Regions from separate parts of the Streptomyces sp. NPDC033216 genome, predicted to be linked through region 2. Evidence: riboswitches for the same ligand, from Rfam matches in the RefSeq annotation. Region 2 holds a riboswitch; the other holds the start of a gene.

Region 1 (8,016 bases), on a different contig from region 2:
GTCCTCCGGGATCCAGGTGAACGCCTGCACGGACCCGTTCGCCTCGCGCAGGGCCTCGCGGGTGCGGGCGTCCCAGACGCCCAGCTCCTTGAGTTCCCGCACCAGGTAGGAGTTGACCTGGAGGAACTCGCCGGACAGCGTCTCGCGCTTGAACAGGTTGGAGACCTGCGGCTCGATGCACTCGTACACACCGGCGATCGACGCGATGGTGGCGGTCGGCGCGATGGCCAGGAGCAGCGAGTTGCGCATGCCGGTCGCCGCGACGCGCTCGCGCAGCGCCGCCCAGCGCTCCGGCCAGGTGAACTCGACGCCGTAGTGGTCGGGGTGCAGCACACCCCGGGCGGTACGGGTCTTCTCCCAGGCCGGCAGCGGGCCGTTGCGCTCGGCGAGGTCGGCGGAGGCCTCGTACGCGGCGAGCATGATCCGCTCGGCGATCCGGGTCGACAGGGCCTTGGCCTCGGGTGAGTCGAAGGGCAGCCGCAGCTTGAAGAAGACGTCCTGGAGGCCCATCGCACCCAGACCGACCGGACGCCAGCGGGCGTTGGAGCGGCCCGCCTGCTCGGTCGGGTAGAAGTTGATGTCGACGACCCGGTCGAGGAAGGTGACGGCGGTGCGGACGGTCTCGTCCAGCCGCTCCCAGTCGATGACGTCGGCGGCCCCGGGGTCCGTGACGACGAACGCGCCGAGGTTCACCGAACCCAGGTTGCAGACCGCCGTCTCGCCGTCGTCGGTGACCTCCAGGATCTCCGTGCAGAGGTTCGAGGAGTGGACCACATGGCCCGGCTCCGCTGTCTGGTTGGCGGTGCGGTTGGCCGCGTCCTTGAAGGTCATCCAGCCGTTGCCGGTCTGCGCGAGGGTGCGCATCATGCGGCCGTACAGGTCACGGGCCGGGATCGTCTTCCTCGCGAGCCCCTCGGCCTCCGCCGCGCGGTAGGCCGCGTCGAACTCGTCGCCCCACAGGTCGACCAGCTCGGGCACGTCGGCCGGGGAGAACAGGGACCACTGCCCGTCCGCGTTGACGCGGCGCATGAACTCGTCCGGCACCCAGTGGGCCAGGTTGAGGTTGTGCGTGCGCCGGGCGTCCTCACCGGTGTTGTCGCGCAGCTCCAGGAACTCCTCGATGTCGGAGTGCCAGGTCTCCAGGTAGACCGCGGCCGCGCCCTTGCGCCGGCCGCCCTGGTTCACGGCGGCGACCGAGGCGTCCAGCGTCTTCAGGAACGGCACGATGCCGTTGGAGTGCCCGTTGGTGCCCCGGATGAGCGACCCTCGCGAGCGGATCCGGCTGTACGACAGCCCGATGCCCCCGGCGTGCTTGGAGAGGCGGGCGACCTGGTGGTAGCGGTCGTAGATGGAATCCAGCTCGTCCAGCGGGGAGTCGAGGAGGTAGCAGGACGACATCTGCGGGTGCCGGGTGCCGGAGTTGAACAGGGTGGGGGAGGACGGCAGGTAGTCCAGGCGGCTCATCAAGGTGTAGAGCGCGGCGACCTCGTCGACGGACCTCGTCGTGTCGTCCTCCGCCAGGCCGCTCGCCACCCGCAGCAGGAAGTGCTGGGGCGTCTCGACGACCTTGCGGGTGATCGGGTGGCGCAGCAGATAGCGGCTGTGCAGGGTGCGCAGGCCGAAGTAGCCGAAGCGGTCGTCGGCACCCGTGTCGACCAGCGCGTCGAGCCGGGCCGCGTGCAGCCGCACGAACTCGGCGGTGCGATCGGCGATCAGGCCCTCACGGTGGCCGACGGCGACGGAGTCGGTGAAGGAGGTGACGCCCTGGGAGGCGGCCTCCGCCCGGATGCCGAGCGTCAGCAGCCGGGCGGCCAGCCGGGAGTAGGCGGGGTCCTCGGAGATCAGACCGGCGGCCGCCTCCGTGGCCAGCTCGCGCAGCTCCGACTCGTCCGCCCGAGCGGAACGGCCCCGCAGAGCGGCGGCGGCGACCCGGCCGGGGTCGGCGTCGGTGAGGTCGGCGGTCAGCTCGGTCAGCGTCCGCAGCAGCGCGGCTCCGGGGCCGTCGGTCTCCGGGGCTGCTGAAACCGGTTCGGCTGGCGCGATGGTCACGTGGGGGCTCTCCCTCGCTCGGCGGGGGCCTTGCGGAGGGCAGGGGGCGGCACACGAGCGCGGGGCGCGTCGCGTCCACCGGCCCATTCCGCGAGGCCCGGACGTCAGGGCACCCGAGCCGGACGGACCGGGTGCGCTGCCGGCAGGTGCTCGGACTGACCATGCGTGCGCAAAGGGACATGGACGCACGCAAGTACACCGTTGCGGGACAGTTCCGGATTCGCACCGGATTCCCCTGCGGCGACAGCGAGCATGAGCATACATCTTGTGTTGGGCTGGCGCGCGAGCCCCAGATGTTGTGTCCGGCTGGCTTCGCAGCGTCAACTCACCGAGGCTCACCATGCCGACACGCGGTGCCCCTCACGGGGGACGGAGGCCGGTCCTTGCGGTGGGAGCGCGTACGACAGCGGGGCGCCGAGGCGACGTGCCCTCGGCGGCCCGCTGCGGGAGGTGCGGGAGGACGCTCCCTCGCGCTAGTGCCCCGCCCCCGCCGTCGCCGGCGGCAGTTCCACCTGGACGCCCGGCTCGCCGGCGTCCGCCGTGTAGTCCGACGGGGAGGTCTCGTCGACGCCCTCCGGCGCCTTCAGGGCCTTGAGGACGAAGGTCAGCACCACCGTCACCACCACGTTCAGCACGAACGCCGTGAGGCCGATGTAGCCGATCTCGCCGATACCGGGGATCTCCTTCGACGAGCCGCCGAAGTGCTTCTGGGTCGGGGAGGCGACGCCGTACGCCGCGAAGGTGCCGTACAGCATGCCGACCGCCCAGCCGGCCAGCAGGGCCCAGCGGTGGAACCAGCGGGTGAACAGGCCGCCGACCAGGGCCGGGAAGGTCTGCAATATCCAGATACCGCCGAGCAGCTGGAAGTTGATGGCGACCGTCTTGTCCATGGTGAGGACGAAGACCAGCGCGCCCACCTTCACCAGGAGCGACACCAGCTTGGAGACGCGGGTCTCCTCCTTGGGCGTGGCGTCCGGCTTGATGAAGTCCTTGTAGATGTTGCGGGTGAAGAGGTTCGCCGCGGCGATGGACATGATCGCCGCCGGTACCAGCGCGCCGATGCCGATCGCCGCGAACGCCACGCCCGCGAACCAGTCCGGGAACATGTCCTCGAACAGCTGCGGGATCGCCAGCTGCCCGTTGGAGACCTTCACCCCGGCCGCGATCGCCATGAAGCCCAGCAGGGCGAGCAGACCGAGCATGAGGGAGTACAGCGGCAGGATCGTGGTGTTGCGGCGGATCACGTCACGGCTGCGCGAGGACAGCGTCGCGGTGATGGAGTGCGGGTACATGAACAGCGCCAGCGCGGACCCCAACGCCAGCGTGGCGTACGTCCACTGGCCCGCCTCGGCCGGTGCGAGCGCGCCGCGCGGCTTGCCGGTCGCCGGATTGGTCTGCGCGAAGGCGTCGCCCGCCTTGGCGAAGATGTCGTCGAACCCGCCGAGCTTGATGGGGATGTAGATGATCGCCACCGCGATGACGAGGTAGATCAGCGTGTCCTTCACGAACGCGATCAGCGCGGGCGCCCGCAGACCCGAGGAGTAGGTGTACGCCGCCAGCACGCCGAAGGCGATCAGCAGGGGCAGGTCCTTGACGAACCAGTTGGTGTCCTCGCCGCCGCCGACGCCCATCACGTCCAGCACCGCCTGGATGCCGACGAGCTGGAGCGCGATGTACGGCATCGTGGCCAGGATGCCGGTGACGGCCACGGCCAGGGACAGGCCCTTGGAGCCGAACCGGCCGCGCACGAAGTCCGAGGTCGTCACGTACCCGTGCTTGTGCGACACCGACCACAGGCGCGGCAGGAAGGTGAAGATCAGCGGGTAGACGAGGATCGTGTACGGCACCGCGAAGAAGCCCGCCGCGCCGGCCGCGTAGATCGCCGCCGGGACCGCCACGAACGTGTAGGCCGTGTACAGGTCGCCGCCGAGCAGGAACCAGGTGACCCAGGTGCCGAACGACCGGCCGCCCAGACCCCATTCGTCGAGGCTGTGCTCGTCGGCGGCCCTGCGCCAGCGCGCGGCCAGGAAGCCCATGACCGTGACGGCCAGGAAGAAGAAGATGAAGACGGCGAGTGCGACGCCGTTCACGCCGTCGTTCACTTCGCGGCACCCCCGCCCTGGTTCTTGCGGCCGCGCTGGTCGAACTGCCACAGCTTGTACGCGGTCACGGTGAGCGCCGTGGAGAGGAGCACCCACAGCATCTGGTACCAGTAGAAGAAGGGGATGCCGATGAACGTGGGGTCGGTCTTCGCGTACGAACCGACCCACAGCATCGCCACGAAGGGCGCGAACAGGCAGAGGCCGATGACGACGCGCAAAGGCGTCACCACCGGCCCCCTGGTGACTTCCGGGGCTTCTGACATCGGGCGGCTCCGTCCCCTCGCAGATCATGTGCAACGCGCACGAAATGTAGGTGACGGATAAAGGAAAACGGAAGACCTCGTCCGCATATCGGTCCCAGGACCGCACGGTCACTCCGCGGGCCGCTTCAGCCCGCGACGACCTCGTACGGTTTCCGTTACCTCGGTCGCTCAGCCGCGCGACGACCTCGTACCGCTTCCGTTACCGCGCGGTCACTCCACGGGTCGGTTCAGCCGCGCGACGAACTTGTACCGGTCCCCCCGGTACACCGATCGCACCCATTCCACCGGCTGCCCCTCCTTGTCCACGGAGTGGCGGGACAGCATCAGCATCGGCAGGCCGACGTCCGTGCCCAGCAGGCCCGCCTCGCGCGGTGTGGCCAGGGAGGTCTCGATGGTCTCCTCGGCCTCCGCGAGGTGGACGTCGTAGACCTCGGCGAGCGCGGTGTAGAGGGACGTGTACTTCACCAGTGACCTGCGCAGGGCCGGGAAGCGCTTGGCCGACAGATGGGTGGTCTCGATGGCCATCGGCTCGCCGTTGGCCATGCGCAGCCGTTCGATGCGCAGCACGCGGCCGCCGGCGGTGATGTCGAGCAGTCCGGCGAGGCGGTCGTCGGCCGTGATGTAGCCGATGTCCAGCAACTGCGAGGTCGGTTCGAGGCCCTGCGCGCGCATGTCCTCGGTGTACGAGGTGAGCTGGAGCGCCTGGGAGACCTTCGGCTTGGCGACGAAGGTGCCCTTGCCCTGGATGCGCTCCAGCCGACCTTCGACGACCAGTTCCTGGAGTGCCTGGCGCACGGTGGTGCGCGAGGTGTCGAACTCGGCCGCCAGCGTGCGCTCGGGCGGCACCGGCGTGCCGGGCGACTGCGTCTCCGTCATGTCGAGGAGATGCTTCTTCAGGCGGTAGTACTTGGGCACGCGCGCGGTACGGACGGTCGCCCCACCCTCGTGCTCCGCACTGCTGACGTCGGTGCTCATGGCCTGCCTTCCCGGCTCCGGGTGCCGAACCGGCCGACATTCCCTCGGCCGCGGCTCACATCGTGGCACGGGTTCGTGGGCGGGGTGTCCAGTGCGGTGACCTCGCGCGCTCCGTGATCTCCTCTGTATACCTCTGGGACCCCCGTTGGTCTAGTCCAGCACGCCCTGCGCGGACGGCTGGTTCGCTGCGTCGGCGAGGGTCGATCTGCCGCCCCTGAATTGAAAAGTCCCTGCATATCGCGGTCCCGTAACGGACGACTCAACCCCGCTTGAACACCCTTGACAGCCCTATTGGTCTGAGCCAAGCTCCCCCGTACTGGTCTACACCATTGGTCCAGGTCCTGGCCCCACGGACGGTACGCGTTGACGCTCGACCGCGGCGGGGAGGCAGGGGGGTTTGTGGCATCCCTGAGGAGGGTTGGCGTGAAGCGCAAGCTGATAGCCGCGATCGGTATCGCGGGCATGATGGTCTCCATCGCGGCGTGCGGGGACGACAAGGACGGCGGGGCCTCGGACAAGGGCACCGACGCCAAGGAGCTGACGGTCTGGCTGACCGTCGACGCGCAGAACAACTGGCCCGAGCTGGTGAAGGCCGCGGACGCGGCGGTGCAGAAGAAGCACCCCGGTGTGAAGATCACCCACGAGTACTACGGCTGGCCCGACAAGAACGCCAAGCTCGACGCGGTTCTCGCCACCGACAAGGTCCCCGACGTGGTCGAGATGGGCAACACCGAGATGCTCGGCTACATGGTCAAGGGCGCCTTCGCCCCCCTGGACGCCTCCAAGTTCGACAACTCCTCCGCCTGGCTGGACGGCCTCAAGGCCTCGGTGACGTACGAGGACAAGACCTACGGCGTGCCGTACTACGCGGGTGGCCGCGTCGGCAACTGGCGCAAGGACCTCTTCGCCTCGGCCGGCGTCAAGGCGGCCCCGAAGACCTACGCGGAGCTGACCGCCGCCCTGGACAAGGTCCAGAAGAAGGAGGGCGACAAGTTCAGCGCCTGGTACCAGCCCACCCGCGACTGGTACGCGGCCATGTCCTTCGTCTACGACGCCGGCGGCTCCATCGCGAAGGAGGAGGGCGGCCAGTGGAAGGCCAACCTCTCCTCGCCCGAGTCCGTCAAGGGCCTCAGCGAGTTCAAGAACGTCGTCGACAAGTACATGCACGGCGACAAGACGAAGGACGAGTCCGACCGTCACATCGTCTACGGCCAGGGCAAGTCCGGCATGATCTTCGGCGCGGCCTGGGAGGGCGCGACCGCCGAGGCCCCCGAGAACGACAAGAGCGGCAAGCTCAAGGGCAACCTCGAGAACTTCGTGATGCCCGGCCCGTCCGGCAAGAACCTCCCCGTCTTCCTGGGCGGTTCCGACCTCGCCGTCCCGGTCAAGTCGGACGCGCAGGAACTCGCCGCCGAGTGGATCAACGCGTTCACCGGTCCCGCCGGCCAGAAGGGCCTGATGGGCAAGGGCAACCTGCCCAACAACAAGACCGACCTCGCGACCCTGAAGAACGACCCCAAGACGGTCGTGCCGGCCACCGCGGCCGAGTCCAACTGGTTCGTCCCGATGGCGCCCGGCTGGGGTCAGGTCGAGAAGGCCCAGCTCCTTCAGACCATGCTCCAGAGCATCGGCACCGGCAAGAAGACCGTCGAGGAGGCCGCCAAGGAGGCGGACGCCGCGATCGACAAGGTCATCAACACCAAGTGACGCGAGGCGGGGCCCGCTGTGGCGGAGCCCCGCCGTCCGTACGACCAACGGACTTCCACCCGTAGAAGTCACGGGGCCGGCCGCCGTACCCGTACGGGGTTCGCCGCCGTGCGGCCCCCTGGGGCTTCCGCCACGGACGGCCTACGGGGCTTCCACCCACGTAGGACCCACGGTGGTCCGGCCGTCGTACCCCTGCGGGGTGAGCCCCCGTACCACCACGGGGACCGGCCTCCGTACGACCTGAGGGACCGCTGAGGAGCGCGCGATGAGTGCCGCAGACACGACCACCCCTGCCAAGGTGCCGCCGCCGCGGCCCGCACCGCCGCCGCCGCCCGCGCCACGGCGGCCCCGCGCCAAGGCGACCTCCGCCGGTGCCGGCACCCCCTGGCTGCTGCTCGCCCCCTGCCTGCTGATCCTCGTGCTGGTGATGGGCTATCCGCTCGTCCGCCTGGTCACCCTCTCCTTCCAGAAGTTCGGGCAGTCCCAGCTGTGGGGCTTCCAACCGGCCGAGTCGGTGGGGTTCGACAACTTCACCAAGGTGCTGGGCGACGGCGAGTTCTGGGCGGTCGTGGCACGCACGATCGTCTTCGCGGCCGGCTGCGTCGTCTTCACCATGGTCATCGGCATGCTGATCGCGCTGCTGCTCCAGCGGGTCTCCGGCTGGGTGAAGACGCTCATCAACATCGCGCTGGTGGCCAGCTGGGGCATGCCGATCATCGTCGCCACCACGGTCTTCAAGTGGCTGTTCGACGCGGACTACGGCATCCTCAACGCGGTGCTGAGCCGGCTGCCCGGCGTCGACCTGATCGGCCACAACTGGTTCGCGAGCGGGCCGCAGGGCCTCGCCGTGATCATGCTGCTGGTGATCTGGGGAGCCGTCCCGTTCGTCGTGATCACTCTCAGCGCCGGTCTCACCCAGG
Region 2 (8,016 bases):
GGCTGCTCCGCTCGCCGCCCGGCTTGAGCAGCACCGGATTCATCAGCGCCGTCGGCTCCACCCGGCAGGCCTGCGCCTGCATGGCCTGCGCCCGCCCGATCTCGGCGCCCTCGCGGGTCACGAACGAATTGAGGGACATGTTCTGCGCCTTGAACGGCGCGACCTTGACCCCCTGCCGCACGAGCCACCGGCAGATCCCGGCCGTGACGACGCTCTTGCCGGCGTCGGAGGTGGTGCCGGCGACGAGGAGACCCCCGCTCATGACGTACGCCCCTTCGCTCCCGCGGCGACGAGGCGCGCGGTGATGACGCGCGCGGCGACCGTGGCGCCGAGCGCGAGCAGGCCGACACGGCGGGAGAGCCGCGCGGCACGTTCGATGTCGTGGGGCACGACGGGCCGTCCCCGCTCCCCGTTCAGCACGGGCCGGTGCTCGACCCGCCCGCCGTACGACAGCGTCCCGCCCAGCCGCACCCCGAGGGCGCCGGCGAACGACGCCTCCACGGGACCGGCGTTGGGGCTGGGGTGCCTGTGAGCGTCGGCCCGCCAGGCCCGCACCGCACCCCGCGGATCGTCCCCGGCCACGGCGGCGAGTACGGCGGTCAGCCGCGCCCCCGGCCAGCCGGCGACGTCGTCCAGCCGGGCCGAGGCCCACCCGAACCGGCGGTGGCGCGGCGACCGGTGGCCCACCATGGCGTCCAGGGTGTTGACGGCCCGGAACCCGAGCAGCCCCGGCACTCCGCCGACGGCCCCCCACACCAGGGCTCCCACGACCGCGTCGGAGGTGTTCTCGGCGACGGACTCGACGACCGCGCGGGCGATGCCGTCGGCGTCCAGGGTCTGCGGGTCCCGTCCGCACAGATGCGGCAGCCGGGCCCGCGCGCCCTCGACGTCCCCCGCTTCCAGGGCCCGCCCGACGGTCCGGGCCTCCCGCACCAGCGAGGTCCCGCCGACGACGGCCCAGGCGGCGGCACCGGTCAACGCGACGGAGGCGGCGGGGGAGCGGCGTACGGCATGCGTGGCGGCGGCCCCGAGGGCCACGGCGCCACCGGCGCACACGGCGGCGTGCAACGCGCCCCACCCTCGGTGGTCCCGCCACAGCACGCGCTCCACGCCGGCCGCGGCCCGTCCGAAGACGGCGACCGGATGCCCCCGGCGCGGATCGCCGAGGATCAGGTCCCCCAGGAGGCCGGCGGCGGCACCGTACGCGTAGCGGCGATCGGCACCCATCGGCTCAGCCGGCCGACGGGTCGGGGAACGACCTGGTGCTGAACCTCGAACGGCAGCCGAGCATGGCGTTATGTCCTCACTCAGGGTGTCCACGCCCTGGTTCGACGAGACCGGCGACGAGAGTTCCTGGCTCCCGGGGCTTTCTACCCCGGTGACAGTGGCGGGACCGCGCCGGATTCACACCGGCTTCCTCTTCTGTCGCCGTACATGGCCCCGGCAGTCCACCACGGTCCCCGAACGGCCGTCAACTCACCCTTGACCTGCGGCGGGTCAGTGTGCAGAACCCCACATGCCCTGGGTCACGGCCGTCACGCACGCGTGGGGCGCGGGACGGTGACCCGTCCCGCGCCCCACGCGTGCGCGTGCCGTCCGTCAGACGACGATCAGCGAGATGCCGTACGCCACCGCCGCGGCGCACGCCGCGAAGCACGCGTACGCGCCGGTGACCGCCAGGGTGGCGGAGTCGCCCTGGGCCGCCGCCCGCTCGCGGCGGGAGAGGCCCATGATGCCGAGGGTGAACAGGGCCACGAGGGCCACGGTCACCAAGAGGCTGACACCGAAGACGGATCCGAGAGCCGCCCAGTCGATCTTCATGCTGCTTCTTCCTTCGTACCGGTGGGGGCGGGGCTCAGACGGTGGTGACGGTGGGGGCGACCGGCGGGGCGGGTTCCGCCACGGGGGCGGGGATGGTGGCCGTCAGGTCCTCGGTGACCGTACCCGCCGGGGGCGGGGTCACGGCGGCGATCGCGGCGGTCACCACGCCGGCCGGCTCCTCGTCCTCCTCGACGACGTTGGTGTGGTCGATGACCTCGCGGCGCGAGATCTTCCAGATCGCGGCGCTGGAGGCGATGAGGAACACCGCGACGAGCGCCGTACCCCAGCTGCCGAAGCCGGTCACGTACTCGGCCAGGGCGCCGACCAGGGCCGCGGCCGGCAGCGTCAGGCCCCAGGCGACGAACATCCGGGTGGCGGTCGACCAGCGGACGACCCCGCCCTTGCGGCCCAGGCCCGCGCCCATCACCGAGCCGGAGACGGAGTGCGTGGTGGAGAGCGAGAAGCCGAGGTGGGAGGAGGCCAGGATGACGGTGGCCGCGCTCGTCTGGGCGGCGAAGCCCTGCTGCGGCTGAAGGTCGGTCAGACCCTTGCCCATGGTGCGGATGATGCGCCAGCCGCCGAGGTAGGTGCCGAGCGCGATCGCCAGACCCGCGGACAGGATGACCCACAGCGGCGGGTCGGAGTCGGGAGCGACGGCGCCGCCGGCGACCAGGGCGAGGGTGATGATGCCCATCGTCTTCTGCGCGTCGTTGGTGCCGTGGGCCAGTGAGACCAGGCCCGCGGAGGCGATCTGGCCGGTGCGGTAGCCCTTCGCGGCGGCCTTGCCGTCGGCCTTCTTGCCCAGCGTGTAGGACAGCCGGGTCGCGAGCATCGCGGCGACGCCCGCCACGATCGGCGCGGCGATCGCCGGGATCAGGACCTTGGTGACCAGTACGTCACCGTGGACCGCGCCGACACCGGCCGAGGCGATGGTGGCACCGATGAGACCGCCCATCAGGGCGTGGGAGGAGCTGGAGGGGAGCCCGACCAGCCAGGTCAGCAGATTCCAGAGGATCGCGCCGACCAGGGCGGCGAAGATGACCTCGGGACGGATGCCGGTCTCGTCGACGAGACCCTTGGAGATCGTGTTGGCGACCTCCACGGAGAGAAAGGCGCCTACAAGGTTCAGTACGGCGGACATGGCCACCGCGACCTTGGGCTTGAGCGCACCGGTCGAGATGGTGGTGGCCATCGCGTTGGCGGTGTCGTGGAAACCGTTCGTGAAATCGAACGCGAGTGCGGTTACTACCACAATCGCGAGGATCAGCGAGAAGCTTTCCATTTACCCAGGCAATCGTTCGAGGTCATTGGCAGGATGAACGTAGGTAACCCGAGTGAACGGAAGGTGAACTGGGACGGGCTTCATGGTGTCCACAATCGGCGGCATGCGTTCCGCTCCGTCGTGACGCCCCAGGCGCCGCACGGGCCGGGGTCCCGGGCCCGCTTCTCCGGGGGTCCCGAGGGGCCCTGAAAGAGACATTGGTCACCTGGCAGGATCACGGCATGACCGACCAGCGACACGACACCGGTGACAGCGCCCACGACCTCCGCGCCGAGGAGGTCGAGCACGCCTGGGAACAGCTCGTGGCGACGGCCCGCCGCACCGTCGCGGACCGGCTCGTCGTCGGCACCTCGGGCAACGTCTCCGTCCGGGTCGGAGACCTCGTCCTGGTCACGCCCTCGGGCGTCCCCTACGACCGCCTCACCCCGGACGACGTCACCGGCGTCGACCTCGACGGCCGACAGGTCCTCGGCGTCCTCACCCCGACCAGCGAGCTGCCCATGCACCTCGCCGTCCACCGCACCACCGACGCCCGCGCCGTCGTCCACACCCACGCCGTGCACGCCACCGCCGTCTCGACCCTCGTGACCGAACTCCCGCCCGTCCACTACATGACGGGCGCCCTCGGCGGCCCCGTCCGCGTCGCCCCCTACGCGACCTACGGCACCGAGGAACTCGCCCGCAACCTCCTCCGCGCCCTCACCGACCGCACGGCCTGCCTCCTCCAGAACCACGGCACCCTCACCTACGGCACCACCCTCGACGAGGCCTACGACCGCACGGCCCAGCTCGAATGGATGTGCCACCTGTGGCTGACCGCGTCCTCGGTCCCGGGCCGCACCCCGAACCTCCTGACGGAGGCGCAGCTGAGGGAGGCGGGCGAGAAGCTGAGTGGATACGGCCAGAAGGACGTGAGGTGAGCCCTTCACGGCGGACGGGGCTGTGGCGCTGCACGACCGCGCCGCGTCTCGCGCGACCAGCCGCACCGGCTCGCGGCCCCCGCAGAAGCGAAGGCGCTCGGGGACACAGCCACTCACCCGCCCCGCCCGCGACCCCACGCCGCAGGGGGCACAGCCACTGACCCGCGGCCCTCACGCGGCGGAGGCGGAGGTGCCCTGGACGACCGGCCCGCCGCCCACGCGGCAGAGACGACCCGCCCGCGGCCCCACGCGGCAGAGGAGAAGGCGCCCCCAGGCACAACACGCACCCGCCCCCGACACGGCCCCCACCACTGGCCGCGATCACGATCGGCCAGGACACTGGACACGTGCGCCCCGTCACCGCAACCGCCGTCACCGCAGTCGCAGCCCTCGCCGCCGGCGCGGCGAGCGTGGCCGCAGGCCGCCTCGCCAGCGACGCGGCGCTGAAGGCGTCGCCCGGCCGCCCCCTGCCCACCGAACCCCGGCTCACCGTGCACGGCACGGCCGCCGGCCAGGTGACCCTCACCCGCCACCTCGCCGCCCTGCGCCCCGGTACCTACGGCCTCGCGGGCGACGGCTCCCACGCGGTCGTCGGCCCCGTCCTGGCCAACGCCCCGCACTCCGCCGACACCGTCGTACGCCGTCTGGAGCGCGTCACCCACGGCACGCTCAGCGCCGGCGACGCGGTGTGGCTCACCCCGAACCTGTTCGTCGGCAACCCGAGCACCGCGCTCGGCCTCGACCACGCCGACGTGGACGTGCCCGGCGAGCTGGGCCCGCTGCCTGCCTGGTTAGTCCCCGGCGCTCGCCGCACCTGGGTGATCGCGGTGCACGGCCTGGGCACCACCCGCGAGCACACCCTGAACCTGACCGGCTTCCTGCACCGCCGCCGCTTCCCCGTCCTCGCCCTCGCCCACCGTGGCGACCTGGGCGCGCCCCCCTCCCCGGACGGCCTCAACCACCTCGGCGAGACCGAGTGGCGCGACCTGGACGCGGCCATGCGCTACGCCGTCCGCCAGGGCGCCGAACGCCTCGTCCTGCTCGGCTGGTCCACCGGCGCCACCATGGCCCTGCGCGCCGCCGCCCGCTCGGGGCTGCGCGACCGCGTGTCGGGTCTGGTGCTGGACTCCCCGGTGCTCGACTGGCAGGCCACCCTGAGGGCCCTCGCCTCCGCCCGGCACACCCCCGGCGCGCTTCTGCCACTGGCCGTCCGCGCGGCCGAGGGCCGCGCCGGCCTGAGCGCCGACGGGGCCGCCGACCCGGCCGCGCCCGCCGTGCCCACCCTCGTCCTCCACGGACCCGACGACACCGTGGCCCCCTGGGAGGCCTCCCGTCGCTTCGCCGCCGGCCGCCCCGGCCTGGTCACCCTTCACCCCGTCCCGCACGCCCCGCACGCCGCCATGTGGAACCCCGACCCGGCCGCCTACGAGGAAGCCCTGCGCCGCTTCCTCACGCCCCTCATGTGAGGCACCGGAGCGGTCCCGACGGTTCCGTTTAGCGCTGTACCGCTGGCCTGAACACGCCTGCTCACCCGTCTCCGGACCCCGTGCCTTGGCCAGTCCCACACCCGGCCGTGACATTCCGTTTGGGATTTCGGACCGTCAACCGGAAGACTGCACCCGTGACGTCCCGTATTCCGCGCGACTCCAGGCTTCGACTCGTCCGCCCACGACCCCTGGCCGCCGCCCCCTCAGCTGTGAACCAGCGGCGCCCACGCCGCCCCGCGCCCCGCCCGCCGGAGGGCACCCCCGCCCCGGCGGAGCTGGCCAGAATGGCGCGCTCCGGTCTGGCCGCCGCGGCCTGTGTCGCCCGCTGGGCCGACAACGCCCTCGGCCCCGGCCGGGACGCGGCCACCGACGACGGCAAGGCCACGCTCTCCGAGGCGACTGCCGAACGCGCGGCGGCCGACCTGGGTCTGACCGCGGCTCAGGTCCGCGCGGACTGGGACACCGCCCGCCTCGCCGGCCTCGTCGAGGTGCACGGCGACAGCGCCCGCCCCGGTTGGCGGCTGCGCGCCTGGAACCGTGACGACAGCGCCGTCCTGCGCGGCTGGGTCGCCCTCTTCGACGCCTGGTCGCTGGCCACTGCGGAACCCGCCGGCCAGGAGCCCGGCGCCGTCGCCGAGGTCGTCTCGGCCATGCCGCAGGTGCTCTCCTTCCTCCAACTGTCCGCCGGCCCCGTCCCCGTGGACCAGCTCCTCGACCTGCTCCGCCAGCGCGTCACCGAACTGCGCACCGAGCGCTGCGAGGTCTCCTACGGCGGACCCGAGGACGCCGACACCGCGGGCCCCAGACCACCCCGCCCCTCCGCGGACGCCGACCCGGCGGAGCCCGCCCGCGCCGGCGAACTCGCCCCCCTCCTCGACTGGGCCCTGCACGCCCTCGCCTCGGTGGGCGCTCTCACCTACGGTGACGGCCACGCCACGCTCACCCCGCTCGGCAGCTGGGCGGTCTGGGTCAAGCTGGAGCAGATCTGCGTCGCCGCGCAGAGCCCCGCCGGCAACATCGAGGTCGCAGCCGAGGAGATGCTCCGGGGCTGCGCCCAGCTCCGCCCGAACGCCGCCCGCGCCGAGTACCGCGCCTGGCTCGCCGCCCGCACCGTCGGCAGCGCCGTCGGCGAACTGCTCGCCGCCGCCCGCGGCGAGGACGCCCTGCTGCGCGGCCTCGCCTTCGAGGCGCTGCGCGTCGTCGGCGCCCCCGCCGAGCCCGACGTGCGCGCCGTCGTCGAGGAGCCCGCCCTGCGGCCGTACGCCCTGCTGTGGCTGGCCGAGCACGACGGGGTGGACCCGGAGGACGCCCACGAGGTGCTCACCCGCGAGGAGGCCACCTGGCTGTGGGTCGACACCGCCGCGGCCGTCGCCGACCACGGTGAGGCTTCGATGCTGGTGCGGCACCTGGAGTCCGCGCTCCAGCCGACCGTGCCCGCGCTGCTGGCCGAGGTCCGCTCCGTCGGGCACCCGCGTACCGTGCAGGTCCTGGTGGCGCTCGCCGCCGCGCACCCCGACCCGGCCCTGGCCAAGGCCGTCCGCCGGGCCGCCTTCCAGGTCCACACCGGGCGCTGAACCCGGCGCCGGGCGTCAGCCCTGGATCTCGGGCGCGTACGTGCCGAAGCTCCAGATGTTGCCCTCGACGTCCCGGGCCATGTAGTCCCGCGAGCCGTACTCCTGGTCCGTCGGGGGCATCAGGATCTCCGCGCCGTGCTCCACGGCCCGCCGGTGGTGGGCGTCGACGTCGTCCACGACGACGTACACCCCGGCCGGGCCGGCGTCCCTCATCGCCGCGTCGAAGGGACCGCCGCGGCCCTTCGACCCGAGCATCACCGCGCCGTTGCCCTGCACCAGCTCGGCGTGCAGCACCGAGCCGTCCTCGCCCTCGAACACCGACAGCTCGGAGAAGCCGAAGGCCTCCGTGAGCTGCCGGATCGCCGCTTTGGCATCCCGGTACAACACCGTCGGAAAGATGCTGGGGCGCCCGCCGCTCGTGCCTGCCATGCCGATCACTCCCTTGGGATCCCAGCGCGATCCCTGCCGGAAATCTCCCTCACGGCCCAGTCTGGCAGCGACCGCCGACCATGCCTCCGGAGCGGATCCCGCGCCCGTCAGCGGAAGGTGTCGCACCGCGTCATGTCCCCGCTCCGGTACCCCACGTCGAACCACTGCTGCCGCTGCGCCGCCGACCCGTGCGTCCACGTGTCCGGCGTCACCCGCCCCTGGTAGCGCTCCTGGATCCGGTCGTCGCCCACGGCCGCCGCCGCGTCCAGTCCGTCGGCGATGTCCGCGGCGGTGAGGCTGGTGATCAGCGGCCGCCCGGTCGACTCGTCCGGTGTCGTGGTCGCGTGGTGGGCCCACACGCCCGCGTAGCAGTCCGCCTGGAGTTCCACGCTCACCGAGGCGCTGTCCGCGCCGGTCCGCCCGTCCTGGGAGCGGCTCAGCGTGCCCATGAGGTCCTGCACGTGGTGCCCGTACTCGTGCGCCATGACGTACGCCTGCGCGAA

Evidence for each region. Region 2 has a riboswitch for cobalamin ahead of ACZ5Y0_RS26785 (cobalamin biosynthesis protein). Riboswitches for the same ligand answer to the same signal wherever they lie in the genome.
Region 1: it holds a riboswitch for cobalamin, as region 2 does, so the genes downstream of both, ACZ5Y0_RS05885 (ribonucleoside-diphosphate reductase subunit alpha) here and ACZ5Y0_RS26785 (cobalamin biosynthesis protein) in region 2, are expected to answer to the same signal.

Annotation. Positions count from the first base shown of each region.
Region 1 is NZ_JBVIQK010000002.1:539,318-547,333, forward strand. It holds gene ACZ5Y0_RS05885 (ribonucleoside-diphosphate reductase subunit alpha) at 1-2,049, opposite strand, end outside; adenosylcobalamin-variant (AdoCbl-variant) riboswitch at 2,186-2,296, opposite strand; gene mctP (monocarboxylate uptake permease MctP) at 2,523-4,151, opposite strand; gene ACZ5Y0_RS05895 (DUF3311 domain-containing protein) at 4,148-4,414, opposite strand; gene ACZ5Y0_RS05900 (GntR family transcriptional regulator) at 4,625-5,389, opposite strand; gene ACZ5Y0_RS05905 (extracellular solute-binding protein) at 5,813-7,096, shown strand; gene ACZ5Y0_RS05910 (carbohydrate ABC transporter permease) at 7,362-8,016, shown strand, end outside.
Region 2 is NZ_JBVIQK010000017.1:105,097-113,112, forward strand. It holds gene ACZ5Y0_RS26780 (cobyric acid synthase) at 1-262, opposite strand, end outside; gene ACZ5Y0_RS26785 (cobalamin biosynthesis protein) at 259-1,227, opposite strand; cobalamin riboswitch at 1,329-1,468, opposite strand; gene ACZ5Y0_RS26790 (hypothetical protein) at 1,600-1,821, opposite strand; gene ACZ5Y0_RS26795 (inorganic phosphate transporter) at 1,856-3,103, opposite strand; gene ACZ5Y0_RS26800 (class II aldolase/adducin family protein) at 3,325-4,023, shown strand; gene ACZ5Y0_RS26805 (alpha/beta hydrolase) at 4,371-5,489, shown strand; gene ACZ5Y0_RS26810 (hypothetical protein) at 5,645-7,084, shown strand; gene ACZ5Y0_RS26815 (VOC family protein) at 7,100-7,513, opposite strand; gene ypfJ (KPN_02809 family neutral zinc metallopeptidase) at 7,621-8,016, opposite strand, start outside.